Regions from separate parts of the Candidatus Macondimonas diazotrophica genome, predicted to be linked through region 2. Evidence: predicted binding sites of a transcription regulator. Region 2 holds the regulator's gene; each other region holds the start of a gene.
The links. Region 2 encodes sigma-54, which starts transcription at its own class of promoters, with help from an activator protein. Its sites were predicted from a motif close to TGGCANGNTNCNTGCTT; they were not measured.
Positions count from the first base shown of each region.

Region 1: E4680_RS00540 (nitrogen fixation protein NifZ) is a predicted target of sigma-54. The motif match lies at 5,180-5,196, and genes of this name have one in related genera.
Region 3: nifB (nitrogenase cofactor biosynthesis protein NifB) is a predicted target of sigma-54. The motif match lies at 4,791-4,807, and genes of this name have one in related genera.
Region 4: nirB (nitrite reductase large subunit NirB) is a predicted target of sigma-54. The motif match lies at 4,628-4,644, and genes of this name have one in related genera.

Region 1 covers NZ_SRIO01000001.1:105,102-112,446, reverse strand. The annotation lists gene msrA (peptide-methionine (S)-S-oxide reductase MsrA) at 495-1,130, shown strand; gene E4680_RS14595 (hypothetical protein) at 1,412-1,663, shown strand; partial or broken gene E4680_RS14520 (carbon starvation CstA family protein) at 1,590-1,862, shown strand; gene E4680_RS14590 (carbon starvation CstA family protein) at 1,904-2,071, shown strand; gene E4680_RS00555 (carbon starvation CstA family protein) at 2,220-2,573, shown strand; gene E4680_RS00550 (hypothetical protein) at 2,639-3,163, shown strand; gene E4680_RS00545 (nitroreductase family protein) at 3,139-4,755, opposite strand; gene E4680_RS00540 (nitrogen fixation protein NifZ) at 4,752-5,015, opposite strand; gene E4680_RS00535 (DoxX family protein) at 5,713-6,138, opposite strand; gene E4680_RS00530 (rhodanese-like domain-containing protein) at 6,135-6,467, opposite strand; gene E4680_RS00525 (MarR family winged helix-turn-helix transcriptional regulator) at 6,558-7,010, shown strand; gene E4680_RS14585 (VOC family protein) at 7,145-7,345, opposite strand, start outside.
Region 2 covers NZ_SRIO01000002.1:3,839-11,183, forward strand. The annotation lists gene mgtE (magnesium transporter) at 1-748, opposite strand, end outside; gene rapZ (RNase adapter RapZ) at 872-1,726, opposite strand; gene hpf (ribosome hibernation-promoting factor, HPF/YfiA family) at 1,811-2,137, opposite strand; gene E4680_RS01575 (RNA polymerase factor sigma-54) at 2,165-3,616, opposite strand; gene lptB (LPS export ABC transporter ATP-binding protein) at 3,691-4,419, opposite strand; gene lptA (lipopolysaccharide transport periplasmic protein LptA) at 4,416-4,937, opposite strand; gene lptC (LPS export ABC transporter periplasmic protein LptC) at 4,927-5,493, opposite strand; gene kdsC (3-deoxy-manno-octulosonate-8-phosphatase KdsC) at 5,490-6,020, opposite strand; gene E4680_RS01600 (KpsF/GutQ family sugar-phosphate isomerase) at 6,017-6,988, opposite strand.
Region 3 covers NZ_SRIO01000014.1:45,561-52,905, forward strand. The annotation lists gene E4680_RS10540 (cysteine desulfurase family protein) at 1-191, opposite strand, end outside; gene E4680_RS10545 (DUF3024 domain-containing protein) at 200-685, opposite strand; gene E4680_RS10550 (nitrogen fixation protein NifZ) at 739-1,050, opposite strand; gene E4680_RS10555 (4Fe4S-binding leucine-rich repeat protein) at 1,075-1,872, opposite strand; gene E4680_RS10560 (hypothetical protein) at 1,865-2,425, opposite strand; gene E4680_RS10565 (HesB/IscA family protein) at 2,442-2,825, opposite strand; gene E4680_RS10570 (4Fe-4S binding protein) at 2,840-3,064, opposite strand; gene nifB (nitrogenase cofactor biosynthesis protein NifB) at 3,151-4,674, opposite strand; gene nifA (nif-specific transcriptional activator NifA) at 4,999-6,594, opposite strand; gene nifV (homocitrate synthase) at 6,935-7,345, shown strand, end outside.
Region 4 covers NZ_SRIO01000002.1:170,823-178,167, reverse strand. The annotation lists gene E4680_RS02385 (nitrate reductase) at 1-1,763, opposite strand, end outside; gene nirD (nitrite reductase small subunit NirD) at 1,760-2,119, opposite strand; gene nirB (nitrite reductase large subunit NirB) at 2,147-4,594, opposite strand; gene E4680_RS02370 (rhomboid family intramembrane serine protease) at 5,045-5,668, opposite strand; gene E4680_RS02365 (ABC transporter permease) at 5,761-6,912, opposite strand; gene E4680_RS02360 (ABC transporter permease) at 6,919-7,345, opposite strand, start outside.

The DNA.
Region 1 (7,345 bases), on a different contig from region 2:
GGTATTAAGAAAATGCTTACATCGCATTTTGGCATTGTCTGACTGTTTGCGTCACCTCGATGAGAGATCATTGAAACCGTCCGAAGACATTGTGGTACGGATACCACGGGGCCAAAGGATTGGCCGGGTCAGGGATGAATGGTGGCAGGAAGCCACTGCTCATGGAAGAGTTCAAGGACGAAAAAACGGACCGGCAATCAGGAAGATTGTTGTTGGCCAGGAAGGCCACTGAAGATTGAGGCTCCCTTCCGGTCATGGACGAGGGGATCGGATGGCAGGAAGCCGGCGAGGCGAGTCATCAATCGGTCGTTCAGTGCACACGAGAACTTTGCTTTCAGCCATGTTTGGCTCACGCAACCCCGATCGGTTTACCCGATCGGGGTTTTTTGTCTCCAGATCGATGTTTCCAGAAGCGTTTCACAAAGACAAAATCGCACTCCCGGGGTTTGCATCGGTCTGAATACTTAGGGACGGCGCAAGCGGAGGCCAAAGCCATGCGATTCATTCACCCCTACAAGCTGCGGTTGCCAACCACCAGTGAAGCACTGCCCGGGCGCGAGCAAGCGGTTGCGATTCCTACGCGCCATGCCGTGCTGGATGTCCCGCTCGTCCCGCCCTATCCACCGGGTCTGTCGATCGCCCGCTTCGGCATGGGCTGTTTCTGGGGGGCAGAGCGCCGTTTCTGGACCGAGTCTGGCGTCTATGTGACCGCCGCTGGATACGCGGGCGGTCTGACGCCCAATCCCACCTATGACGAGGTTTGCAGCGGGCGCACCGGGCATGCCGAGGTGGTTCAAGTGGTGTTCGATCCGACCCGAATCGCCTATGAGGATCTGCTCCGGATCTTCTGGGAGGCGCACGATCCGACACAGGGCATGCGCCAGGGCAACGATGTCGGCACGCAGTATCGATCGCTGATTCAGGTCAGTGACGATATCCAGCGAATTGCGGTCCAGAACAGCCTGGAGTCCTACAACAAACGCCTGGACAAGGCAGGATACGGGGCGGTGACCACCGAGATCGCTCCCCCGGGCCCGTTCTATTTTGCGGAGCCCGAACATCAGCAGTACCTCGCGCATCATCCCAACGGCTATTGCGGCTTACGGGGAACCGGAGTGTCCTGCGCCTGATTCCCCGACTGGGGCCAGCACACGGCATGACGTTGACGTCAGTCGATCGTCGATCACACCAAGAAGACGGGCCGGTTTGGCGCACTGTACCCGTGGGGTTATTCTCGCTGGCGACCGCCTGGATGCATACCGTGCGGGCGGGCGCGTTGTTCCGTGCACGAGGCTTGGCTGCCCATGCCATTTCGTCTTGCGCCCCGTATTTGGTCATTGCCCGCCGCTCTTGGCGCGTTCACGCTCGGCGGTGTGGCGCTGCACTGCGGTGAGTCCATCAACACGCGTGGCTGATCGTTGCGGCCGTCTGCTTGTATGCCTTGGTTTACCGGCTTGATGCGGCCTGGATTGCTGCCCGCATGCTGATGTTCGACACCGATCGGACCACACCGGCAGTGCTGCTTTTTACCGGCACCTTCATGATCCTCATCGCACTGATTTCGGCGCTGGGCCTGACGGCTCGATGCCATGAAGCACAGTCCATGGGGGACGGCGACGGTGGCCGCGAGCATACCCATTGCTATGCTGATCGGCCTCTATAGGAATCAGATTCGCCCCGGACGCGTTCTGGAAGTCGCGCTGATCGGGCGGGCCTTGCTGCTGATCAACCATGGAGGCGACTGGATCGACACGCACGCGGTGGTTCGAACCTGATTCGACTGGGACGGCGCATCCGTGGCCTGGATGATCATGGCCTACGGCTTTGCGGCAGCGATCCGGCCGGTCTGGCGGCTGCTCGCGCCGCGCGATTACCCCGTTCGTGGACGGCTCCGGTCCCATCTTTGCCGGTCCTGTGTTCCCCGTCGTCTTCATCACCATCAGCCTGCGGTGCCGTCTCGGGCTTTCACGCCATGGTGGCCTCGGGTACGACCCCCGAGCTGCTCGACAGCGATGCGCTCGTCTCGCGGGTGGGCTATGGGGCCATGATTATGGCGTCAGTTGTGGCCTGATGGCCCTGATGGCCGGGAGCATGCTCGACCCCGGGACTCTATTGCGCCATCATCAGCCCGGCCGGCCTGATCGACACGACCATTGGCGGCTCGGGCTACCCGGTGAGCACCGCGCGATGGCAGACCTGACGCATGACATGGGCGGACCTTGCTCTTTTTCCGCACCGGTGACGCGCCGTCGCTGGCGATCGGCATGGCCAGCATCTTCAGCAGTGCTTTCGGCGAGAGCCTGCATGCATTGTGGCTTCACTTCGTCATCATGGTCGAAGCCGTTGCTGGAAGGCGCGTTGGCGGCTTCCTGCTCCAAGACCTACTGGGGGCTATATGGGAACCGCTGGGCCGACGCCGTCGGTTGCTGCTCAGTTCAGCGCGATGGTCGTGGCCTGGGGCTATTCCTGCGCAGGGGTGTGGTCGATCCCAACAGCGGCGTAAGCATCCTCTGGCTGCCATCGCGCTGTCGGTCGCCACTGGCATCCTCGTCGAGTCCGGGCGGTTGCGGTAGGTATGGGTGACCGGGTTGCCTCGCCATGGTTCATGATCGCGATCACTACGGCAGCCGCGTAAAAGGTGCTGAGCCGATCCGCGCATCGGGCTTTTGCCGGCGCGCGCGACCTGTCCGAACGTCTGGCCGCCGGCGCGTTGCCGCCCGAAAAGGCCGCCGTGGCGCCGCAGCTCGTTCTCAATCGACAGATCGATGGCGGGCTGACGGTATTTTTTGCAGCGCTGTTGTGGATCATCGTGCTCGACATGGCCTACACCGTCTGGGGCGTGATCATCGGATGGCCGGTGTTGCCGCTGCGCGAAAGCGCTGCCGCGTCGATCCTCGAACTGATCGAGAGAGACCCCCAAGGGCAGGACCGATCAAACCCGCACGCGACTGGTTGCGACGGGCGTGGGCGCTGTTCCGCCAACGGAGCGAGGACGACGCTGATGAGCGCTATCTCGCCCACCACCATGCCGCTTGCCCCGAGCGGCCGCCGGTGTTCCGGTGCGCTTCATCCGTCGGCATCATCCCGAGCGATTTTTCCAGCGGCGTTAACCGCTGCTGCTGAAACCGCGCAGCGGTCTCACTCGCGTCGCAGATGCGCATAGGGCGGCAGGGACTGGATGCGCACATCGAGCAGCGGCCGGCCGATGGTGAAGTGATAGAAGCTCTGCAGGCGCCGGTCGGACAGACCCAGGATCTCATGCACCGCCGGGTCGAAGTAGCAGCCGATCCCCGTGCCGCGCAGACTCGCGGCTTCGGCGTTGAGGTAAAGCGTCTGTCCCAGCGCGCCGGCCTCCCAGTGCCGCCAGCGATAGCGCCAGGGCTCGTCATCGAGGTCGGTGCCCCACTCGCCAAGCAGCATGAAGGTGACCGCGCCTTGCGCCGCAATCGCCTGATGGCAACACAGCAGCCCGGCCGTGCGCCGCATGTCGCCACTTGCCAACCGGTAAAGCGGCGCCTCGCCCAGATTCAATTCGGGGCAGGACTTCCAGGCAAAGCGCGCATCCAGCGCGCCGAGCAGCAGTGCCCGCCCCGCGGCCGAGCGGGGCAGTGCGTAGAGCCCCGGCGTCAGGCCGTCCACCCGGTGCACGAACAGCAGCAGATGCAGCCGGTCGGATTCGGGCAAAGCCGCCCACGGTGGCACGTCGGCGCGCGGGACGAACCGGTCCAGCAGCGCCTCGAGTGTGGCGAGCGGCATGGTCCCGGCCGGATCGTAGGCCTGCGCCGAGCGACGCTCGCGAATCACCGCCATTGCCGGGCGTTCGTCCCCAGCGGCCGGGCGCACGGCCGGCGCATCGTGCATCATTGGGAAAAACACAGGCGTGGCGGGCTTGTCAGCTGCGTGGCTCACCGCCTCGATCACCGGCCATTGATAGAGCGGGCGATGGTCCAGCACATTCGGCCGACCCTGCCACTCGGCGTCGCGCGCCCAGGCCAGCCACGCATCCGCCTCGGGCGGCGCGCCCGCGGGCCCGGTGTCTACCGCCAGCAGCAGATCCGGATGCTCCGCCTCGGCGCCGTCCGTGGGTCGATCCACACCGAGCAGCGCGGCGACCGCCGCATCCGGCCAATGCGTGAGGGACTGCAGCCGCCAGCCCAGCAGCGCCGCCGCATACGACAGCGCCGCCACCGCGTGGCCGACGTCGAGCTGGCAATAGCGATAGGCACGCTCGCCGTATTTCCACGCCTCGCGCCAGTGGATGGAGGTCAACCCGAGCAGCGCGACCGACCCGTCCGCGGATGGGCCCGATCCAACGGCCGCCCGCTGTTCCAGCAGATGCGCGTCCGCCCGGTAGTGATACACCCCATCCGCGAGATCGGGCAGCGCGCGGCAGACGAGATAGCCCTCCGTCGGGTGCAGATTGCCGCTGGACGGGTTGCAGCGCAGCGCCCAGCGGTCCGGCCCGTATTGTTTCCAGGCCGACAGGCCGAGCGCGAGTTCCAGCAGACGGCCCAACCCGGCCCGATCCAGCGGTGCTGGAAGCACCGCCCCCGGCCGGTGCAGATTCCCGAAGGACACGTTGGCGGAGGTGGGCGTGAGCGACAGCGGGATTTCCGGGCACCCGTCATAGCGCCGGAAGGGATCGGGCTGGGCGTCCCAGTCCAGCGTCTGGGGCCCCGCGGCGTAGCGGTCGAGATGATGCCAGGTGCGCTGGTGGTACTCCCAGGGCGTGATGCCGACCGCGGCTTCGCTCATGCCGCATCGGGCGGCGAGCTAGCCAGATCACCCGGCCAGCAACCCAGCGGTGGACCAAGTACCCCGTCCGGGTTCTCGAAGCGGACCAGATACAGCACTTGCGCGGGATCGCTTTCCAGATGACCGACATTCACGATCACGCCCCGCCCGCCCGCCGGCACCAGCAGGCCATCGGCGTCATGCTCCGGCAGGCTGCCGTCGTTGTGGATGGCCTTTGCGGCGAACACCATGTCGCCCATCTGTCCGTGATTCAGTCCCATTGATGCCTCCTCGCGATGTCATGCCTGTCAGCTTTGTCCGGTCTGTGACAGGGACGAAGGCGCGCGCTGGCCCGTCGCTGTCCCCAAGGTCAAGCCAAGTCGTTGACTTTCAAGTCCTGCTCGCACCAATCCGTCCGCACGCCAGCAGCTGTCACGGGTTATTCATGCATATTCGTGGCCATCTTGCGCCGCGTCGATTGCGCCGTCGAGGCTGCGGCCTCTTGGAGTTATGAGTCAGCCGGAGACCTCGCCGAATCGACTCGAAGCCCACCGCATTCAGCGACCGCCAAGCCAAACGGAGCCGATAACTTTTCGACGGCCTTGTTTCGTCTCGTGGCCGAAGATCGGCATCGATCGCGAGGGGCTGATGGGCAGGAGAAACAACGCCAATGTCTTGGGCGATTTGCTCAAGGCCGCCGCGGCGTATGGCGTGAGGAAGCGGGCAGCTACCCTAGCCAAGAAAGGGAAACCGTGGTCTGTCCCCGATTGCTCGGGTTGGGCGTAGTACCTACCCGTGTTCAAGCGGATGTCGCTACGTGATGCCGCTTAATATTTATGTGTGGCGCCTATGACATCGGTCATGAGCGTGAGCAGTCAATTCTCAAGCAACCAGGTCACCCTGACTACACGCACGCCGCGACGCGAGCCGTATTGTGAAGGCATCGCGCCGCGGGCTGGTATGTCTGGACAAGCCATTTCAGGGCATTTTCAAACGGGATTGGCGTCCCAAGCGAAGCATGCCGTCTCCAGCAAAAAAATGCGCCATCGACGCGATTGCGAGAAAGGCCGGGTACTCCCAGCCACCGCCTTGGCTGCTATGTACCCAGCCGTTGGCGACGTGCGTCGAGGTGGCTACCACCATGATCGGCAGCAGGGCAAGGGACGTCCAGCGCCCGTGAAAGCCAACAAGAATCGTAATGCCGCCAAGCAGTTCGAGGATGAAGACGGGCCAAGCCATGAATCCAGGTAAGCCCTGGCTTTCGAGCCAGCTGGAAAAGCCCGGAATCGTGAACGTCACATATTTGAGCATCGCATGGGCAATCCACATGCTGCCGAGAGCGACCCGCAGCAGCATCGCGGCAAGGGCAGGATTCAGGTATCGGTCACTGAAATTGCGGCTCATGCGGCGACCCCCTCCAGCGCATGGCCGGCGGCTTGCCATTCCGCCTTACCACCCTTGAATACCGTTACATCGCTGTAGCCCAAAGCGTGCAATTGCACCGCGACCTGATCCGAGTTCGTGCAGGTAACGCTGGCGCAGTACACGACAATACCGGCGTCTTTGTCAGGCAGCAGTTGCGGCGCGAGCGTCTTTACCTCCCCAGTGTTGATGTTGCACGCACCCGGCAAGTGTCCCTGTGCGAAATAGCGAGCGGGCAGGGCCTCTACCAGGACCGGCGGGGTGGGCGAACGCAGTAGGTTGAACAGGTCGTTCAGACTGATGGTCTTCATAGGGCACCTCAGATGATTGCCATAGTTATAGTTGCAATCGCAACTATTTAGATCATAGTCTGACTTAGTTGCATATGCAATAATTCTTCCATGCGCAACGATAAGCGTCACATTACCCCGCATTTTCTTGCCTGGGCCCGCTTGTTACGGGTCCACAAGATGCTCCTGGAAAGCGTGCAAGCTGATCTGTCGGTGGCCGGGCTGCCTCCTTTGGAGTGGTACGACCTGCTGCTGGAGTTGGACATGGCGGAAGGCAACCGACTGCGGCTGTACGCTCTCGGCGAGAAGATGGTCCTCAGTCGCAGCAACCTGACACGGCTGTGCGATCGCTTGGAGAAGGATGGCTTCATCTCGCGTGAGCAGTGCGCGGTGGATCGTCGGGGGCTATATGCCGTGCTGACGCAGAAAGGTGCAGCGATGCGCCGTGACATGTGGCCGGTCTATAAGCGATCCGTGGAGCAGCATTTCTCCACTCACCTCACGGAAGAAGAGGCTGATGCGCTGGCGGCCATCTTGCTGAAAGTGCAAAATTCCGAACCGTGATGGCGGTTCCAACAATTCGCTGCTGGCGCTGAGGCCGTGACGGGCCACGGCCTCAGCGCAAACGTTAGAATTTGCGTACAACGGGGACAGACCACGGTTCCCTTGGCGGTTGTCCTGCTCGGGTGTCGTGTTGGCTATTGTGAGTCAGGCTCGTGACACACCGCTTCGATGTTATGGCCGTCTGGATCAAGCACAAACGCGCCGTAGTAATTGGGATGATAGTGAGCGCGCAAACCCGGTGCGCCATTGTCGCGACCGCCTGCCGCAATGGCGGCCTGATAAAACGCATGCACCAATGAGCGTGAATGAACACGAAACGCGACGTGAACGGGTGG
Region 2 (7,345 bases):
TGGTGATGCGTCCGATCACTAGACCGTCCACACTGACGACTGGCGCGGACAACAGGTCCCGATCGGCGAATCGTTGAGCGACCTTGCGGGCCGGCAGATCCACTGGAATCGGTTCGACTTCCGTATCCATGACCTCGGCCACGGTTTTGTCTGGATCGCTGATCAACAGGGTCTGCAGCGGCAGCGTGCCGACGTAGTGGCCGTAGCGGTCGACGATGACCAGCTGCTCGGTCTGGTCTGGGAGTTCCGCCTTGAGGCGAAGATAGCGAATGACCACATCAAGCGTCACGTTCGGTCTGACGGTCGTGACCTCGGGGTTCATCAATCCCCCGGCGCTTTCCGCCGGATAGGACAGAACCGTTTCCAGGCGCCAACGTTCCTGTTGGTCCATTGCCTGCAAGAGCTGGCGGGTGACTGCACGCGGCAGATCATCGATCAGATCGGCGAGATCATCGAGGTCCAGATGTTCGGTGGCTGCGACCAGCTCGGCCGGATCCATGTGACGGATCAGTGCATTACGGACATCGTCATTGACGTGCAAGAGAACTTCGCCGTTTTCTTCGGCGGGGACCAGGGTCCAGATGAATTCGCGTTCGGGAGATGGCGTGGATTCCAGCAACGCGGCGATTTCTGCCGGGTGCAGCGTTTGCAGCAAACGTTGCGCATGCTGATAGGCGCCGCGGTTCAGCGCCTCTCGAAGTGCGGCGGCTTGGTCGGGTTTTTTGTCGGGACGATCAGTGTCGGACATCGCCCGGCTCCAATTGGCCACGGCCTGACCCGGCCGTCCAGATGGTAATAGTCAATATCCGGCATTTTAAGGGAAACGGACAGATTCAGTCCAGCGAATGAAAACGTATGGGCACGTATATTGCTATCGGAGACCGGTGTGCCGTACCAAAACTTTGGGGTAACTGGCGCTGAAATGGCGCTTCAGGCGCTCGGCCATATATACCGAGCGATGCTGGCCTCCGGTGCAGCCGATGGCCACGGTCAAGTAACTGCGGTTTTCGGTTTCGAAACGCGGCAGCCAATGTTCCAGATAGGACCGGATATCGTCGAAAAGAGCCTGAGTCAGCGGCTCCGCTTCGAGATAGGTCGCCACCTCGGTATCCAGACCAGTCAACGGACGCAGACCCGGTTGCCAGTGAGGATTAGGCAGACAGCGGATATCGAATACGAAATCCGCATCGGACGGAACCCCCTGTTTGTAGGCGAACGACTGGATCATGAGTGAAAAGAAGCCATCCCGACCGTGCACGCGTTGACGGATGCTGTCGCGCAACTGGTGCATCGTGGTCAGGCTGGTATCCAGCACCAGATCGGCTTGCTCGGCGATTGGGCTGAGCAGCTTGCGCTCCGCTTCGATGGCCTCGACCAGCGCCCGTTGCGTGCTGCTCAACGGGTGACGCCGCCGGGTTTCGCTGTAACGTTTGAGCAGCGTATCCGGTTCGGCTTGAAGGAATATGGTCTCGACATCCACACCCCGCCGACGTAACCGAGCCAGGCATTCGCCGAAGCTGTCCAGTTCCGGCGCACGAGAACGCGCATCGATGCCGACCGCGACGCCCTGGGAGGAGAAATCCCCATGCCGGGAGAAATCCTCAACGAGTGCCTCGAGCAAGGACAGCGGCAGATTGTCCACGCAGTAAAGACCAAGATCTTCCAGCATGTGCAAGGCCACGCTCTTTCCTGCGCCAGACAAACCACTCAGGATCAAAAGCTTCATCAGAGGGGTTACCTTGCGAAGTGGCGATCTCGGGAAGGAAGCGGTCAAGCCTGGCAGCATGCAGGCTTGACCGGGCTAGGCGCTCTATTGGTTATGAATCTCGGATTTTCGGGCTTCCCGGGGATGGTGATCGTTATTCTTGTCCTTGTAACGCAGCGCCTGGCGGTCGAGTTTGTCGGCCAAGGCGTCAATCGCCGCATACATGTCTTCGCTGGTGGCATCGGCGAATAGCGTGCTGCCGTTCACCGGGATCTTGGCTTCGGCATGATGGCGTTCCTTTTCGACCCGCAACACCATATGAGCGTCCAGCGGTTGATCGAGGTGCCGCTGGATGCGTTCGAGCTTCTCGGCGGCGTATTGACGGATGGCGGTCGTGATTTCGATATTCTGGCCGGTAACATCAATTTTCATCTGGCATCCCCTTGGTAATCAGCCCCTTCAAACCAGTCGCTTGCGTTCGTTCGAAGGTGGAATGGACATGGATTCGCGATACTTGGCAACCGTGCGTCGGGCGACATTGATTCCATTTCCCAGCAACATCTCTGTGAGTTTACTGTCGCTCAGCGGTTTGCGCGGGTTTTCTGCCGCGATGAGCTTGCGGATCATGGCCTGAATCGCAGTAGCGGAACATTCGCCACCGTCGACGGTGGTCACGTGGCTGGAAAAGAAGTACTTGAACTCGAAGATGCCGCGTGGGGTATGCATGTATTTTTGATTGGTCACGCGGGAAATGGTGCTTTCGTGCATGCCGACCGCTTCGGCGATTTCGCGCAACACCATGGGTTGCATGGCTTCTTCACCGTGATCGAAAAAGGCTTGTTGGCGTTCAACGATGCTGGAGGCCACTTTGAACAGCGTTTCGTTGCGACTCTGGAGACTCTTCAGAAACCATCGCGCCTCTTGGAGGTGCTGACGCATCGTTTCGTTGTCGCGACTGCTGTCCGCACGCTTGATGAGGGAGGCATACAGCCGATTGATGCGTAGCTTGGGGGTGGTTTCCGTATTGAGATCGACTCGCCAACCCGTACCGGAACGGCGGACAATCACATCGGGTATCACGTATCCCGCCGTTTTCTGAGAGATCTGTGCCCCTGGACGTGGGTTGAGGCGCTGGATCAATTCGATCGCCGCTCGCAATCCGTCCTCCGTCGTTTTGAGTCGGCGCTGAAGCGTGGCGAAATCTCGGTTGGCCAACAGATCCAGGTGATGTTCGACCAGCTCGCACGCAAGTGGGAGCACGTCGCTGGGCTGAATCGCCTTGAGCTGCAACAGCAGCGCTTCGCGCAGGTCACGGGCGCCGACACCCAAGGGATCGAAACCTTGAATCCGTTGCAGAACCGCAAGAATTTCAGCCGGCTCGGTGGCCAAGTCCGGACCCACCTCGCCAACCAGTGCATCGAGCGACTCGGTGAGATAGCCGTCATCGTTGATGGCGTCGATGATGGCAAGCGCTATGGCCTCATCAGTTTCGGAAAAGTGGCCCAGACGCATCTGCCAGATCAGATGATCTCGCAGCTCGCCGCCGTCCTGACTGGGTGTTTGATTGAAGTCCCAGGCTTCCCCGCTGCCGGCAACCGTGTCCTCGCCCTGCGACCATGGGTCTTCCCACGCCAGGTCTAAGTCGTCACCGCGCGCATCGGTTGGGGCTTCGGCTGACGCATCAAGGCCGGTCATCGAATCCCCTGCAGTCTCCTGGTAGTCGCTGGCTGCGTCCTCGGCCGTGTCGCTTCCCTCGGCTGACCCATTCTCGATCATCAGATTGTTATCGAGGATGGTCTGGATTTCCTGTTGCAATTCGATCGACGACAGTTGGAGCAGGCGGATTGCCTGCTGCAGTTGAGGGGTCATGGCCAGACGCTGGCCCATTTTGAGGTGCAGTGTCTGTTTCATAGGAACGACGAATGGTTGGCAGCGATCATTGTTCGGATTCTACTCCCTCGAAGGGGCTGTGGGGCGCAAGGCTGTCAAAGTTGGAATGCTTGGCCCAGGTAGACTTCCCTTACGGTCTTATCGGCCAGGATCTGATCAGGCTCACCTTGGGCAATGATGGAGCCTTCGCTCAGGATATAGGCGCGCTCGCAAATATGAAGTGTTTCGCGGACATTGTGATCGGTGATGAGGACCCCGATCTCGCGATCGCGCAGGTGGGTCACGATCCGCTGAATGTCCACGACAGAAATGGGGTCGACGCCCGCAAAAGGCTCATCGAGCAGGATGAAGCTGGGTTCGGCGGCCAGGGCGCGGGCGATCTCCAGTCGTCGCCTTTCGCCACCCGAGAGGCTCATGCCCTGGGAGTCACGCAGATGCGCAATGTGAAACTCCTCCAGCAGGGACTGGCAGCGTCGCTTGCGATCCGTCGCCGATAGCGTGGGCCGGAGTTCAAGAATCGCCAGAATGTTCTCTGCCACCGTCAACCGGCGGAAGACCGAGGCTTCCTGGGGCAGATAACCGATTCCACGGCGCGCGCGCAAATGGATCGGAAGATCGGAGATTTCCTCGCCACTCAGCATGATACGCCCGCGATCCGGTCGGACCAGGCCCGCCATCATGTAGAACATGGTCGTTTTCCCGGCCCCATTGGGGCCCAGCAGGCCAACCACTTCACCTGCCTGGACACGGAGCGAGACCTCATTGACCACCGAGCGGTTGCGGTAGCGCTTGGTGAGGGTGTCCGCTTCCAGCACGCAGCTCATGGCGTTGCATCATCCTGGCTGGTGCGCGGCTGGATCGTGATGCGAACGCGATCGGTGCCGCCGGCTTCGCCCGTGGCGAGGATGCGCTGGTTGACGCGGTCGTAGATCAATCGCTCGCCCGAGACTTCATCCCGATTTTGGCGGATCCACGCCGATCCGTTGAGTTCCAGTTGGCCGGATTCGGCGTCGTAGCGCATGCGCTCCGCCCTGGCATCGATCGCGGGCGTCTTGGCTTCGGCGGGCTGACTGAAGCGCGCAGGTGTTCCAGCGACGTCCACCCGGCGCGGCACGCCGTCCGGGTCGTGCAGTACGGTGACACGCTCGCCGGTGAACACCGTCGTGCCCTGCGTGATACGCACATTGCCGGTGTAGGTACTTTGGAGCTGGTTTTGATCGAGTTCGGCGCGATCCGCCTCGATGAGAATGGGCGCCGCGGCGGGCGCAGCGTTCGCCAGGGTTGCATTCCACAGCAGCACGGCAGCAAACAGCGGACGAACCCGATTGGCATCAAGGAACATAACGCGCTCTCACCTGGCCGGTCAGAATGATGTGGCCCGCAGCCAGATCCGCATCGAACGCTTCGGCTTCAAGCCGGTTTTTGCCTTGGGTTACGGTAACCGTTGTATGAGATGCCAGCCGCTGGCGGGCACCGATATACTCCAGCTCGCCGGTCTCCAGATGCCAGGGGGATCTGCCGGCTTGATTCTGGATTTCCACCTTCACCGGTGCGCCAAGCCGCATCGGCTGTGTTCGATCGTCGGGAATGAATCCATCGGGGGCCTGTAATCGATTCGGCGTTGCGTGCTCGGTCGGCTGCAGGGCCGTAACGTCGATGACTTCCGTACCCGCCAAGGCCGGCCTGTGCCGTGCGATCCGCGTAATCAGACGAAGGCTCAAACGACCGGTCTCATCCAGCTGGTCGATCCGAGAATTGTGGAGTTCGTAATCCGCTGTCGGCGTTTGTGAAGCCATGTCATCTTGCCGGGGGTTGTCGAGCGAATTGAGGGCCAGGAAGGCGGCCAGCGCACCGGCCGGGAAAAGAAGTCCCCACGGGCGGCTGATCAGGCGTTTCACGAGATTGGTTTCCATTCATCCGGCAGTGCCGACTGCGCCGTCAGGATCAGATCACAAACCTCGCGTGCGCTGCCCTGACCGCCGGGCGCCGCGGTAATCCAATGCGCGGCCCGGCGCACCGCAGGGTGGGCGTCGGCAACCGTGCAGGCCAGGCCGGCAACAGACATGGGCGGCAGATCGATGACATCATCGCCGACATAGGCACAGGCTTGCGGTGCGAGCGAGAGCTTCTTTAGCAAGTCGCGCAGTATCGGCAGTTTGTCATCATTGCCCTGGTACACATGGGTGACGCCCAAGGCGTCCATGCGGCGGGCCACCACGGGCGATTGACGCCCCGAGATGACGGCGACTTCGATGCCGTGGCGGCGCAACAGTTTGATCCCGAGCCCGTCCCGCGCGTGAAATACCTTCATTTCCGGGCCTTCCGGAGCGAAATACAGACGCCCGTCCGTCAGGACACCGTCGACGTCGAACACGGCCAGGCGGATGCCGCGTGCCCGCTCGATCACCTCCGCGCTGACCGTCATACTACACCTGCCCGCAGCAGGTCATGCATGTGCAGAGCGCCGATGACCCGATCGGCTTCGTCCACGACGACAAGCGCCATGATCTTGCGGTCTTCCATCAGATTCAGCGCATCGACCGCCAGCGCTTCCGGCCGGAGTGTGGTGCCATGCGGCGTCATGACTGCCTGAATGGGGGTATGGCGCAGGTCCGTAGCGCCAGCCAGTGCGCGCCGCAGGTCGCCATCCGTGAAAACGCCCTGCAGACGCATCTGCGCATCGACGACTGTCGTCATGCCCAGTCCTTGCCGGGTCATTTCGAGCAAGGCATCTGCCAATGACGTGCCGACCTGAACCTGAGGCACGCGTGGCGGCCGGTGCATGAGGTCGTCGACGTGTAGCAGCAGGCGTTTCCCGAGCGCCCCCCCTGGATGAGAACGTGCGAAGTCCGTTTCAGTGAAGCCTCTGGACTCGAGAAGGGAAATGGCCAGGGCATCGCCCATGGCGAGTGTCGCCGTGGTGCTGGCAGTCGGGGCCAGTCCGAGCGGGCAGGCTTCCTGGTCGACGGCGACATCCAGACAGACCGTGGCTGCCTGCGCCAACGTGGATCGGGGCTGTCCCGTCATGCAGATCAGGGGGATGCCCTGGCGCTTGAGCAGGGGAGTGATGGCCAGCAGCTCTTGGGTTTCCCCGGAATTGGACAAGACGATCACGGTATCCGCACGCGTGATCATCCCCAGGTCGCCGTGGCTGGCTTCGGCCGGGTGGAGAAAGAACGCGGGGGTTCCGGTGCTGGCCAGGGTGGCGGCGATCTTGCGCCCGACATGGCCGGATTTTCCCATGCCCATGACTACCACTCGCCCTTGGCAGTCGAGCAGGAGTTGGCAGGCACGCACGAACTCATCGCCGATCCGGTCGATCAGCGCTGAAACGGCTTGGGCCTCGATGCGCAGAACCGCTTTGGCCATGGGGAGAATGGCGTCGGGACGCATGCGGATGGTCTTGGAATCCTGAGCAGACAGAGTGGGTAAGTCGCAAAGGATAGCCCACAAGGTCGATATCGGGATAGTCGGCGATGGTTTCAGCATGAAATCGGGTTTTCCACATGGCCTGTGGATAATCTTGTGGGCAACAGGCGGGTAAGGTGTGAAAAGCCAGATGGCACAAGGGATTCAAAAGGCTGGTCACAAAATGATCACCTTTGCTTAATCACTTGTCTTTCAATAAGTTGAGCTTATATGGTTGATTTTATTGCCGCGGCCACGCGGCGTGAAAAGTCAATCCCCGAGTTGTTTACAAGCTGTGCATAACTCTGGGAAAAACGGTTGGAATCGAGCGGATTTCCGGTG
Region 3 (7,345 bases), on a different contig from region 2:
GTTTTGGCCGGCACATTGAACAGTGCGGCGACCTGCGCCCGCGCGCTGCGCACCGCCGTGGCGGGTGCCTCGGCCAGTTGGTGCGGGCTCGAGGGATTCCCGAACGCCTCACGCAGATAGGGCAACATGACGTCCAGAGCTTCGGGCGCCAGCGGTGTGGTTGCGTTGTGGTCAAAGTAGATCAGCGACATGGCACACCTCAGGGCCAGAACAGCCGATCGGGATCCTCACCCAGCACCGCCAGCGCGGCGCCGAGCGAAGGAAAGAATCCGTGCGTGACCCAGCACTGCTGCGCGTGATCCCGATACTGCAGCAGCCATTGCCCGTTATGGGGCGCTTGCAGCAGCCGGGCGATGTCGATCAGGCCGCCGGCGGGATCGATGTTGCGTGAGCAACACGGGCTTTCGATGCGGTAGCCGCCCGCGATGCCGATCACCTGCGGCTCGACGTAGCGGTAGCGGCGCCGATTTTCCAGCGTGCGGCGGATGCGGCGCACATCCAGTTCGTTGGGATGCGCGCTGACCGGCTGCGCGGGGCTGGGCGGGACGATTGTGCTGGACATGCCTGGTTCTCCCATCCGCCATTGGCTGCATGCATCCACGCAGGCGGCCATCCAGACAGCCAGGGTTCGCATCAACCTTGCGCGCCAGCCGGACTCTGCGGTGCGGGCCGCATTGCCGCCCATCGGGACCTCCGGCGCAGAGGTGCGGTCGGCCTCGGGCCGCGCGTGGACACGATTCATCGTCCGTTCTCGTCGGCGGGCGCGAGCTTGGCATCGGCTTCGGGCAACCGGTCCAGCGACACGAGCTCCTTGGCTTTCATGCCGACCCGATGACCGGTTTCCAGGAAGTCCACACCGTAGATGTAGAACTGCTGAAGAAAGGTGCCGATGTGGCTGACGTAGCCGAGATCACCCTTGCGCACCAGGATTTCGCCGATCTCCTTGCCGACGTAGGTGCCGTCGTTGCGGATGGTCTTGCGCGAGCGCACTTTCTCGCCAAAGCGGAAGACGGGTTCGTCGTCCAGTTCACTGGGTACGCCATCACTCATGGGAACCTCCTTCGGGAAGTGTGCTCATGAAACACAGCGGGACGGACCCGCTTCATCAAGGGCCGCGTCGCAGCGCAGCTGCGCCATGCGGCGCACCTCGGCGTCGTCGTCGCTGAGCAGCGCGCCGAGCGCATCGACTGGAATCCGGCGGGCAATTTCGTAGCGGACCCGCCAATCCGGATCGCTGCGCAGCGCAACCAGCTGGGCCGGGGGCAGGCGCTCGATCGTCACCAGGCGCACGGCCGGATCGGGGTCACGGGCCATGCGCGGCAGCAGCGTGGAATCGGCCCGATGGGCCACCACCTTGCGCACTTCGGCTTCCGGATCCGCGGCCATCAGGGGCAGCAGGCCCGGCGCCAATCGTTTGGCCACGATCTGGCGCACGTAGTAATCGGGGTCATGGATCATCGCGAACAGATCCCCCGCACGGATGCGCGAGGCAACCCGGATGCGAACCTCGCGGTCCGGGTCGTGGCTGAGCTTGTGCAGCTGGGTGATGGGCAGACGCTGCGCCACGCTCCAGCGCACGGTCTCGTCCGGGTCGCTCAGAAGACGGGCGAGATGGAACAAGTCCGCATGCCGGGCGGCCACCGCCCGCACCTCGAAATAGGAATGTGTCAGGGCGTCGTTCGCGCATTCCGGATTCAGGGCAAAGAAGCGATCGATGCGGGGCGCATAGCGATCCTGCATGCACGACCAGCTCGGGCCGCAGCGTTGCGATGCCAGTCGTTCCCGATGAGGACAGGCCGCGCAGTCGATGGGTCGCCCGGTCCAGTCCAGGGTCTCGGTGATCACGCCTGTGGAGGCTTGCGGCTCAGTCATCGTCCTCCCTCCCCTGCCGGTCCAGAACCTGGAGCAGGACACGGCCGCCCAGCCGATCATCGGGATCGAGCTGACCCAGTTTTTCCAGCATCGGCCGCCCAGCTTCGGGCTCGCCGAGGCGCAGATGCAGATAGCCGCAGCCCTTGAGACAAAACAGATAGAAACGCGGCAGCGCCGCGGCGTAATCGCCGAACCGCGCATCGCCGGCCTGCACCGATCGCCAGTCCGCAGCCAGGCCTGCCATGGCGGCGGCCCACGCCAGACAGCGCATGCCGACGGCGAGGCTCTCGCGCAGCCGACCGCCGTAGAAGTGGAAGCGGTAAAAGCCGATCAGTACGGCCGGATGGTCCGGTGCCAGACGCTGGGCTTCGGTCAGATGGGCCCGACAGGCCGCCTCGTCACTGTAGTCGCGCCCGGCCGCCTCGAGGGCGATGCGCGCACGGTCGGGCAGTCCGGCGGCGCAGCAGATCACGGCGGTCGGATCGAGCGTGTCCAGCCATGCCCCTGTCGATTCAGAGGCCTCGTGCGCGATGCGCCGGCTGCGGATGTTCATGGCAATCGCCTGCCGCTCAGGCTTCGCCGGACGGCGGAGTGCGCCGCTCGATGGAACTCACCGATACCGTTGCCGGGCCCATGGTGCTGGCACTGCTGCAGGCACACGGACCTTTGCCGGCAGTCTGGAAAACCAGCCCGCTGGTGGTGGCCGTGTCGACGAAATCCATGGTGGCCCCGTCGAGCAGCTCGGCGCTCGGAGCCGGCAGGAACAGCCGCAGTCCCCCGTGTTCGAAGACGACTTCGCCGTTCTGCGGCGCCGGCTCGACGCTGAATTCGCTGCTCAGGCCGGAGCATCCACCCGGCGTCACCACCAGGCGGAAGCCGCATTGCTCACCACCGCCGAAGCGCACCATGCGCCGGATGAATTTTTCCGCGGCCGGCAGAATGGAAAGTTCCATGAGCGGGATCTCCTTCAGGCCTGCGGCTGGTAGCGTGGCTGGGCGGGATCGATGATGCAGGTCTTGTCCACGGGGCAGACCGCCTCACATTGCGCCTCATCGAAATACCCGATGCATTCGGTGCATTTCTTCGGGTTGATGGCGAAGATCCCGTCTTTTTCGTAGATCGCCACATTGGGGCATACGGGTTCGCAGGCCGAGCAGCCCGTGCATTGGGAACCAACGATTTTGTAGGACATGACAACCTCCTGGGGTCTCAAAAAAATGGGGGCGGGATACGCCGAGGCTGACCGCCCCGCCCCCATCACGTGTCGACCGCCTCCGATCAAGCGGCGACATACGCTCCCTGGCGAATGGCGGCATCACCCTTGGGTTGATGCACGATGGCGCCGCTCTCGACTTGTTCGAGATAGTTCTTGAAATAGGCGATCACCGAGCGCTCGATGAACTCCTGGGCATACGCGTCCACAGGCTCGATGCCGGCCTGCTTGAGCGTGTCCTTGGGACAGCCGCCGATCTTGGCGACGAAGACGGCGTGGCAGTCGTTGATGGCCCGGATGACGGTGTCGAGCGCGTCCTCTTCGCCATAGCCGCCCTGGCAGTACAGATCGACGCGGCGATGGCCGACGAACTTGGCGCCGTCCACACTGGTTTCGTAGATCTGGAACTCCGATGCGTGGCCGAAGTGCTCGTTGATCTTGCCGCCGCCCTTGGTGGCCACGGCGACCAGCATCTTGATGTCGCTGTGCAGCCCGGCCAGCTCGGACAGCTCGTCGCGCTTGGCGGCGACCTGCTCCTGGCGCTTGCGCTCCACTTCCGCCTGATAGGCCTTGCGGGTGTCGCCGTCGTAGTTCACCTCCATGGCCATGATCTTGTCGGTGGTGAATTCGGCCGAGCGGTCCTCGCCGAGCAGGCCCACGGCGTCGGCGCGGCACTGGCGGCAGTGACGCATCATGTTCATTTCGCCCGAGCAGGCATCCTGAAGGGCCTTGAGCTCCTGCGCGGTGGGACCGCGCTGGCCGTTCAGGCCGAATACGGTGCCGTGCTCCGGGGAGGAGATGAGCGGCATGATGTTGTGCAGGAAGGCCCCGCGCGACTTCACGGCCCGGTTCACGTCCACCAGATGCTTGTCGTTGATGCCGGGAATCATCACCGAGTTGATCTTGGTGAGGATGCCACGGGCGGTGAGCATCTCCAGACCCTGGAGCTGGCGATCGGTGAGGATCTGCGCGGCATCACGGCCCTTGTAGCGCTTGTTGTTGTAGTAGATCCACGGATAGATCTCGGCGCCCACATCGGCATCGATCATGTTGATGGTGATGGTCACGTGATCGACGTTGAAATTGGCGATGGTGTCGATGTGATCCGGCAAGGCCAGACCATTGGTCGACAGGCACAGCTTGATGTCCGGCGCGGTTTTCGCGATGAGCTCGAAGGTCTTGAAGGTCTTCTCGGGATTGGCGAGCGGATCACCGGGGCCGGCGATGCCGAGCACCGTCATCTGGGGGATGGTCGAGGCCACCGCCAGTACCTTCTTGGCGGCCTGTTCGGGGGTCAGCTTTTCGCTCACCACGCCGGGGCGGGACTCGTTCGCGCAGTCGTACTTGCGGTTGCAGTAGTTGCACTGGATGTTGCAGGCCGGGGCCACCGCCACGTGCATGCGCGCGTAGTGATGGTGTGCCTCTTCGCTGTAGCAGGGATGGTTCTTGACCTTCTCCCAGATCTCCGGTGCCAGATCGCCGGCACCGGCCCCCGAGCCGCAGCTCGACTTGCCGCTGCCGCCCGAGGTGCCGCAGCCGTTGTGATCCTCTGCAATCTTTGCGGCGATCTCGCTGGCCGAGCCGGCCACCGCAACGCTGATCTGACCCAGCTTGTCATTGATCCCGATTCGTTCTTGCATGACGCCCTCCGGCATGTGTCCTTTTCGCATCGGGACGGCGCGTCCCAACGCTGGCCATCACTTCCCAGCAACAGCTATGCCATTTGACAACTCACTGAAAATGAAGGAGTTTCTTTTGGGTCGTCGGCGTGGATGTCGCGCACCCGACATGCCGGGAGCAGGTGGGGAATCAAATGTTCGGTATGCGACACGGGGCCCGGCGTCGAGGGGCGCCGGGTGCGTGGACGGGGGATGGGGAGAAATCGGTTCGGGGAGGCGCCGGCGGGCGGGGTGTCAGAAGCGCTTCACTTCGATGCCATGCTTGCGGATCGCATAGCCAATCTGCCGCGGGGTGAGCGACAGCAACCGGGCGGCCTTGGCCTGGACCCAACCGGACTGTTCGAGCGCCTGAATCAGCCGCTCCCGGTCGGGCAGTCCGGATCGACCCAGCTCGTCGGCGCCGAATTCGTCCAACGGCCCGATCCGGTCGGGCGCGGCTGTGGATGGGATGGGTGCCGGCACCACCTCGATCGGAAACGGCCGCGGCGCCGTGCCGTAGGATTGCAGGACCAGGGAAAAGCAGCGATTGTGCTGGCAGGCCAGGGTGGGCGCGCGCACGATGTCGCCCTGGGTCATGGTGGCGGCGCGTTCCACGCAGTTTTCCAGTTCGCGCACATTGCCGGGCCAGTTGCACTCGAGCATGATCTTGAGCGCTTCCGGGCTCAGCATCAGCCCGCGATCGTTCTCGCGGTTGAATTTTTCCAGAAAATGCTGGCTCAGCAGCGGAATGTCCTCACGCCGATCGCGCAGTGGCGGCAGGAAGATCGTCACCACATTGATGCGGAAATACAGGTCGGCGCGAAACTCGCCCTTGCTGACCGCTTCTTCGAGGTTCTTGTTGGTGGCGCAGATCAGTCGCACATCGACATGGATCGGCTTGGTCCCGCCGACACGTTCGAATTCCCGCTCCTGCAGCACCCGCAGCAATTTGGTCTGGAAGGCGGGGGAAATCTCGCCGATCTCGTCGAGAAACAGGGTTCCGCCATGGGCCAGCTCGAAGCGGCCCTTGCGTTCGGTGGTGGCGCCCGTGAACGAACCTTTTTCGTGTCCGAACAGCTCCGATTCGAGCAGGGTTTCGGACAGCGCGGCGCAATTCAGGGACACGAACGGCCGTTCGCGCCGGGGGCTGAGGTAGTGAACAGCCCGGGCGATGACCTCCTTGCCGGTCCCGCTTTCGCCGCGCAGCAGCACCGTGGAACGGCTGGCCGCCACTTGGTGGACCTCGGAAAACACCTCCTGCATCGCCTTGGACACGCCAATGACGTTGTCGAGCCGGTATTTGCCCTGGAGCTGTTTCTGCAGCCGGTTGCGGTCGGCCATGAGCGAGGCGCGCTCGGCGCCGATGTGCTGGTGCAGGTGGGCGGTCTGGCCGATCAGGTTGGCCGCCATCTTGAGCAGACGCACGATGCGCTCGTAACGCACCGAGACATTGCGCGCCGCGCCGCGCGCGATGCTGAGCACGCCGATCGCGTCGCGCCCCACCAGGATGGGCACGCCGATGAACGCGACGACCTCATCGGTCTGGCCCTGGTGGGCGCCGGTGCGATGCAGGAAAAGCGGTTCCAGGGAAATATCCGGCACCACCATCGGCATGGCGCTGGTCATGATCTTGCCGGTGATGCCCTCCCCGAGCTTGAACCGGCCGCGCGCTTTCTCCTCCGCGGTCAGCCCGGAGGCTTCCAGGATCTGCAGGTCTCCGGATTCCTGCAACAGGCTGACCATGGCCCGCCCGCCGAGATGGGTGGACAGGATAGTGACCACCTCACGCACGGTGCGCTGCAGGTCGAGTGAGGAACCCAGGACTTTGCTGATTTCATAAATCGTCAGCAAATCAGATTCTTCGGTGTGCGATGCGAGAGCAACCATGGGGCATACCTTAAGCTCGGTAGCGGCTGATCTTTGCCAGAGTCAATAACATTCACCTCCTTCCCGTCGGGTTTGTCAATGCCTCTGGGCCGCAAATCGCGCTGACGGCCATGTCGCAAACCCGACATGTTCGGCCGATGTCGGGTTTGCACCGGCATCCGGCGCCGTCCTCTTCCCGCCCGCTGCACTCGTTTCCACATAAATTCGCTGACGGATCAGATGGATAGGCGTTTTTTCGGGCTCTGGCATCAAAGTTGCGCTAGTTCGCACAAGCGAGCCTTTTCGCTGTGTGAGGACGTGAGCCATGGCTGCTCTGACCATTCAGGACACCACATTGCGTGACGGTGAACAGACCGCGGGGGTGGCGTTCACCCTCGAGGAAAAACTCGCCATCGCCCAGGCCCTGGTCCGCATGGGAGTGCCGGAGCTGGAGATCGGGATCCCGGTGATGGGCAGCGAGGAACAGGAGGTGGTTCGCGCCCTGTTGGCGCTGCAGCTGCCCGCGCGCCTGGTGGTCTGGGGACGCGCCCACGGCGACGATCTCGCAGCGGCCCATCGCTGTGGGGCGCCCTGCCTGCATCTGTCGATTCCGGCCTCGGATCTGCAGATCCAACGCAAGCTGGGCCGCGACCGGGCGTTCGTGCTGACGGCCATCCACCGGCATGTGTGCGCCGCGCGCGATCTCGGCATGGAGGTGAGCGTGGGCGCCGAGGAT
Region 4 (7,345 bases), 170 kb from region 2:
GGGTAGCGCTCATCCGGACTGTTCTCCGGCAGTCGATGACGAACGGGGACCAAGCGCGCCCGTCCATCCGGGGTATAGAAGCGGCCATCGACGAACATCCGATCAGTACCCTGCCGTGATTCGGCTTGAACCGGCCAACGAATCGGCTCCAGACGCTCATACTCACCGGGCTTCAGCTGGGAAAGCCCGGTCAGATCGAAGTCGCGCTGGCCCTCATTTCTATATGCGGATAACTGCGCGTGTTCCTGAAAAATCTCGGCCGGATTGGTATAGGAGAACCCGTGCTCATAACCCATGCGACGCGCCACTTCGCCCATGATCCACCAGTCCGGCCGCGCCTCTCCCGGCGGGGGCAAAAATGCCCGCTGGCGGGAAATGCAGCGCTCGGAATTGGTCACCGTGCCTTCGCGCTCCCCCCAGCTTGCGGCAGGAAAAATCACATGCCCCAATGCCGTCGTATCGGTGTGACACATGTCCGAGACGATCACGAGCGGACAGTTGCGCAAGGCTTCACGCACCCGGTCACCGTCGGGCAGGCTCACTGCAGGATTGGTGGCCATGATCCAGATAGCCTTGATTTGACCGGAACCGACCGCCTTGAACAGATCGACGGCCTTCAAGCCCGGATGTTGAGCGATCACCGGGCTGCGCCAGAACCCTTGGACCAGATCACGGTGCGCTGGCGATTCGAGCTCCAGATGGGCGGCAAGCATGTTCGCCAGGCCGCCCACCTCGCGACCGCCCATGGCGTTCGGCTGTCCGGTGATGGAAAAAGGCCCCATCCCGGCCCGCCCGATGCGCCCGGTGAACAGGTGGCAGTTGATGATGGCGTTGACCTTGTCGGTTCCAGCAGACGACTGATTGACCCCTTGAGAAAAGAGGGTGACCACGCGCTCGGTGCGCGCGAACAGGTGATAGAACCGCGCGAGGTCCTCCTCGGAAACGCCGCAGGCCGCAGCGACTGTCGGGATCGAGGGTGCGTCGGCGCGCGCCGCCTCCAGCGCTGCGGCATACCCGCTGGCATGACGCTCCAGAAATCCAAAATCCGCCCGGCCCTCGCGCGCCAGATGGGCGAGCAACCCATTGAACAATCGGACGTCACTGCCGGGGTGAAGTGGCAGATGCAGGGCCGCAAGATCGCAGCTGGGCGTGCGCCGCGGATCGATCACAATGATCGTCATTTCAGGCCGGCTCGCCTTGGCGGCTTCGATACGGCGGTAAAGAACCGGATGACACCACGCCAGATTGGATCCGACCAGCACCAGCACATCGGCCTGTTCCAGATCCTCATAACAGGTCGGCACGGTATCACTGCCGAAAGCGCGCTTGTGGCCGGCCACCGCCGAGGACATGCACAGCCGCGAGTTGGTGTCGATGTTGGCCGAGCCGATGTAGCCCTTCATCAGCTTATTGGCGACATAGTAGTCCTCCGTCATCAACTGGCCGGACACATAAAAGGCGACCGAGTCCGGACCATGCTCATCGATGGTCTGGCGCAGTCCCGTCGCGACATGAGTCAAGGCGGTGTTCCATTCGACCGGTTCGCCACCAATGCTGGGGCGGGTCAGCCGCCCCTCATGGCCGATGGTTTCCCCGAGCGCCAACCCTTTTGAGCACAACCGCCCCTGATTGGCCGGATGTGCCGGATCCCCGGTGACCTGAACCGTTCCATCCGGTTGAACCGCGGCCAGCACGCCGCAACCCACCCCGCAATAGGGGCAGGTCGTACGCACAGCCCGGGCGGATGGCAGCGAGCGGGTCAAATTGTTTCCTCCGAAACCGGAAGTCCGATGAACACCATTCCCTCATCCACGCGAGTCGGGAAGGCTGTCGTTTCGCCTTCATCGGGGGCAATCGCCTGTCCGGTATCCAGCGCAATTCCCATGTTGTGCAGCGGGCAATAAACCTTACGGTCACAGACGATGCCCTGAGACAACGGCCCGCCGCGATGCGGACACCGATCACGCAATGCAAAGACCTCGTCCTGGCGATTCCGGAACACCGCAATATCGCCATCGGGATGGCGGACCACACGGGACCCCAGCTGAGGGATAGCATCCAGCGCGCCGATCTGCACCCATTCGAGCGAATCGGCCGCGGGGGTTTGCGTCGTACTCATCAGCTCATGCTCCAGCAATGTTCGGGTTCAAGCCAGTTCACCCAGCGGTTCGAAGCGATGCACTTCGCGCTCCTGTTCAACCATCTGCGCCCAGGGATCGATCTGGGCATAGCGCTGGGATTCATAAAACCGTGCCGCGAGATTCCGACGCCCCTCGGCGTCATCGACGACATGCCGTTTCACATGGGCAAGGCCGACTCGTTCGATCCAAGGCGCGGTGCGCTCGAGGTAATGCGCCTCCTCGCGGTAAAGCTGCAGGAAGGCGGCGCAGTACTCGGCCACTTCCGCTTCGGTCTTGACGTTGCAAAGCAGATCGGTCGCGCGCACCTTGACACCGCCGTTGCCACCCACATGCAGCTCATAGCCCGAATCGACGCATACCACGCCGAAATCCTTGATGGTTGCCTCGGCACAATTGCGCGGGCACCCGGATACCGCGAGCTTGACCTTGTGCGGGGTCCAGGTTCCCCAGGTCATCTTTTCGAGATCGATCCCGAGCTTCGTCGAGTCCTGCGTACCGAAGCGGCACCACTCCTTGCCCACACAGGTCTTGACCGTACGCAGCGCCTTGCCGTAGGCATGACCTGACACGAAACCGGCCTGATTGAGGTCCGCCCACATACCGGGGAGATCCTCCTTCTTCACACCCAAAAGATCGATGCGTTGGCCGCCGGTGATCTTGACGGTCGGGACGGCATATTTTTCCGCCACATCGGCAATCGCATGCAGCTCGGCAGCCGTCGTGACGCCGCCCCAGATGCGGGGGACCACCGAGTAAGTTCCGTCCTTCTGGATATTGGCGTGCGCCCGTTCGTTGATGAAGCGCGACTGCGGATCGTCGCCAACTTCGGCGGGCCAAGTGGCGATCAGGTAATAGTTGAGCGCGGGACGGCAGCTGGAACACCCGTCCGGGTTGCGCCATTCCATGAACGAGCGCACCTGATCGGCCGTGGTCAGGTGATGCTCGCGGATCGCGGTTCGCACTTCGTCATGGCTATGGTCGGTGCAGCGGCACATGGCCTTCTTGCTCGGCGCCGTGCTGTAGTCACCCCCCAGCGTGGAGGCCAGAATCTGTTCCACGAGGCCGGTACAGGAACCACAGGAAGACGATGCCTTGGTATGGGCGCGGACATCCTCGAGCGTAAAGAGTTTCTTTTCGACAATCGCGTTGACGATAGTGCCCTTGCAGACGCCGTTACAGCCGCAGATCTCGGCCGTATCGGGCAGATTGGCTGCATTGGATCCGCCGCTGTGCCCCGAATCGCCAAGATGCGCCTGACCGAACAGGAGCATGTCGCGCATTTCCGACACATCCGTGCGTTCGCGCAGCAATTGGAAATACCACGCACCGTCGCCGGTGTCGCCATAGAGCACGCTGCCTTTGATGCAATTGTGCTCATCGAGAACCAGCCGTTTGTAGACGCCCCGGCCAGGATCCTGGAAGACGATGTCGTGCGTCCCCTCGCCGCCGGAAAAATCTCCTGCCGAAAACAGGTCGATCCCGGTCACTTTGAGCTTGGTTGCGGTCACTGATCCCGTATACCGTGCATAACCCAGCCCAGCCAAGTGGTTGGCACAGACCTTGGCCTGTTCGTACAGCGGGGCAACCAGACCATAAGCCATACCGCGGTGCTGGGCGCACTCCCCGACGGCATAGATCGCGGGATCATAGGTTTGCAGCGTATCGCTGACCACCACGCCGCGTTCACAATGCAACCCCGTGTGCTTGGCCAATGTGACATTCGGACGGATGCCGACCGCCATCACCACCAGATCCGCAGGGATTTCGGTTCCATCCTTGAACCGCACGCCTGTCACATGATCATCCCCGAGAATTGCTTCGGTCTGCGCCCCCATCCGGAACTTGAGACCGCGCGACTCCAGCGATTCCTGCAACAGCCGGCTTGCGGGCCCATCGAGCTGGCGCTCCATGAGGGATTGGACGATGTGCACAACCGTGACATCCATGCCCTGCTTGAGCAGACCGTTGGCTGCTTCCAGCCCGAGCAGTCCACCGCCGATGACCACGGCATGGCGCTTCCCGGATCGAGCAGCCGCCAGCATCGTGTCGACATCCTTGAAATCACGGAACGTCGCCACGCCCGGCAAGTCTTTTCCAGGGACGGGAATGATGAATGGATCTGATCCGGTGGCGAGCAGCAGTCGATCATAAGCGACTTCGGTGCCATCTTCGGCGCACACGCGCCGATTGCGCCGATCCACTTCGACCACCCGCTTTCCGGTGAGCAGTGTTATTCCGTTATCCGCGTACCACGCAGCATCATTGAGGACGATTTCCTCCGGTGTTTTCTCCCCGCACAACACGGGCGAGAGCAAGATGCGGTTGTAATTGACGTGGGGCTCTGCGCCGAACACGGTGATCTCGTACAAGTCCGGCGCCAGTTTGAGGAGCTCCTCAACCGTCCGGATCCCTGCCATCCCATTGCCCACAACCACCAGTTTGCGCTTGCTCATCTCAATTGCCTCCCGAGCTTTGACCTACCCGGGAAGCAACATAGATGCCAAAAAAAAATCTTCTGTTAATCAGTGTTCTGGCCTGATCATGCGCCGTGATGCCGTCTCCTCGGCCACGAGCGGCACCATATTAGTTCGCCGGCGCTACTGGGCGCCCCACAACGATGCGCCACGGCAAGCAAGCCCCGGTGAAACACTTCAACTTCAACCGGATATGAAAACCCACCATTTGAGCAAAAGAGGCTTCCAGAGGGAAAACGGGGGTTCATTGCCCTCAAATCGAGCATGATGACCATATATTGTGCGGATACGGCGCATGATACGGGAGGGGAACGCTCGCCGGCGACCCAAAACTGGGCAGTGCGGCGCCATCGAATGAAGCGCCGGCAGCAACCATGACCGTCGAGAACGACGCAGCGCGCTGCGGACTGACCCGCCTTGATCGCCACCCTAGAAGCTGAACGGGAACCGGCGGCGCCAGAACTGGATCAGCAGTAAACCAAACAACATGCCGCCCAGATGCGCGAAATGCGCAATGTTGCTCGCAATGCCCGCCACACCGAAAAACAGTTCAAGCCCGCCATACCCGAGGACAAACCATTTCGCCTTAATCGGCACAGGCGGGAACAGCAGCAAAATCCGCTCATTGGGAAACATCATGCCGAACGCGAGCAGCAGGCCGAATACCGCCCCGGAAGCGCCCAGCGTCGGATAGGGCATTCCGCCGGCGCGCAGATGCAGATCCATGGCAATCAACTGGACCAGACCGGCACCAATCAGGCAGACGAAGTAGTACAGCGAAAATCGGAGCGGCCCCCAGAATCGCTCAATCGCCGACCCGAACATCCACAAAGCGAACAGGTTCAGAAACAGGTGCGACAATCCGCCATGCAAGAAGCCGTAGCTGACCAATTGCCAAATGTGAAACGCAGGCGCACGCGCCAAACCCTCCGGCGTCTGAAGCAGACCCGGGTCGCCAGCGGGCCACAGGGCATAGTTGATGATCCAGTATCCAGGCGACATGCCCTGAAACACGTAGATCAACACATTGACGATCAGCAGCCATCGAACCATATGGTCTCAGGCCCGCGATCCATGAGTGGATAAGTCAGATATGAGCCCAACGTGAGCGATCACTGGCTTCTCCGATCCAGTGCTGTCCCTCCTCATCCGAACTGCCGGCGGAATCGCCACGTTCCGAATGCGAAGACGGCCGTTCCCACGATCACCAAACCGGCAACCGAAGGCCACAGTACATCGAGGCCGACACCCTTGAGAAAAATGCCCATGACGATTTCGATGTAGTGATGCATCGGAGAGAGCAGAATTAGATAACTCAAAGCGGTTGGCATCGCCTCTGGCGGGACGAAGGCGCCGGACAGCAACAGCATTGGGGACAGCAGCATGATCACCATCAGCCCAACTTGGGCGAGATTGTTGACCACGGTGGAAATCGCCAGCCCAAAGCCGGCCGTACTGAACACGTAAATCGCCGTCAGCACGTAAAAGAGCGTCATGCTGCCCCGGAAGGGAATATTGAACACAGGACCGAGCACACCGAAAACCGCGAGCGTAACGCCGACCAGGATGACCATCGTCATCGCCAATACCTTGGGCAACATGATCTCGAGCGGCGTCAACGGAGAAACCAGAAGCTGCTCAACGGTTCCCCGCTCTTTCTCCCGGACCATGGCGGCAGCCGGAAGCATGATCGACAGCATGGTGATCATGGTGAGCATCTCGTTGATCGGGACAAACCAGCTGTCCTTGCCATTGGGGTTGAACCAGACGCGATGCGCACTGTTCACTACCGGCATGGATCCGCCCATGGCTCCCGCCACGGACAGGCGCTCGCGTGCCTTTTCAATGCCGAATCCGGCCACGATCTGTGCGGCATAGCTGGTGGCCAGCGACCCCAGGACCGAGTTGCTGGTATCGACGAACAATTGCACCTGAGTCGGTCGACCAGTCAGCAATGACTCATTGAAATCCGCAGGAATTTCGAGATAGAGCATGGTCTCGCCGGCATCAAGGAGATCCATGGCGCGATCGCCGCTCATTTCCATGCCCTGATATTTGAACTGAGGCTCGCGAAAACTGTAGATCAGCTCACGCGATGCCGGAGACTGGTCGTAGTCGGCCACGGTCAAGGCTGCACGCTTGAGTTCCATCTCGATTCCCGAGCCCGCGATATAGATATCCGCCGAAAACGCATAAACCACGATGATGAGCAGAAAGACATCCCGCCGAAACTGCAGTAGCTCTTTCCAGGTCATGACCCGCATGTGCTGCAGGACTTCTCCAAAGTTGCCAAACATGGAGATTTACTCCTGCGGACGCTTTGTGAAAAAGCGATAGGCCAAAACGAACAGCACCAAGGCATAGACCACAAGCGACACCACCGACGACCACAGCTTGTCGAGACCAATGCCCTTCATGAAGGTCCCGTCAATGATCATGCCGTAGTGCATCGCCGGAGCAAGATGGGCAATGGCCTGCGCTTCGGGGCCCATGGAACTCAAAGGGAAGAGCATGCCAGAAAACAGGATGGCTGGAACCAATGTCACGACCATAGTGATCACCACGGCCGCTATCTGGGTCTTCACGAAGCTGGACACCAACAGGCCGATTCCCGTCGTCGTAAAGGAGTAGATCGCCGTGGCCAGCAAATAGAAACCGAACGATCCCTTGAACGGCGCCTGGAAATAGAAAACCGCCAAGGCCCACAGAAAGATGCCATTGACCATCGAG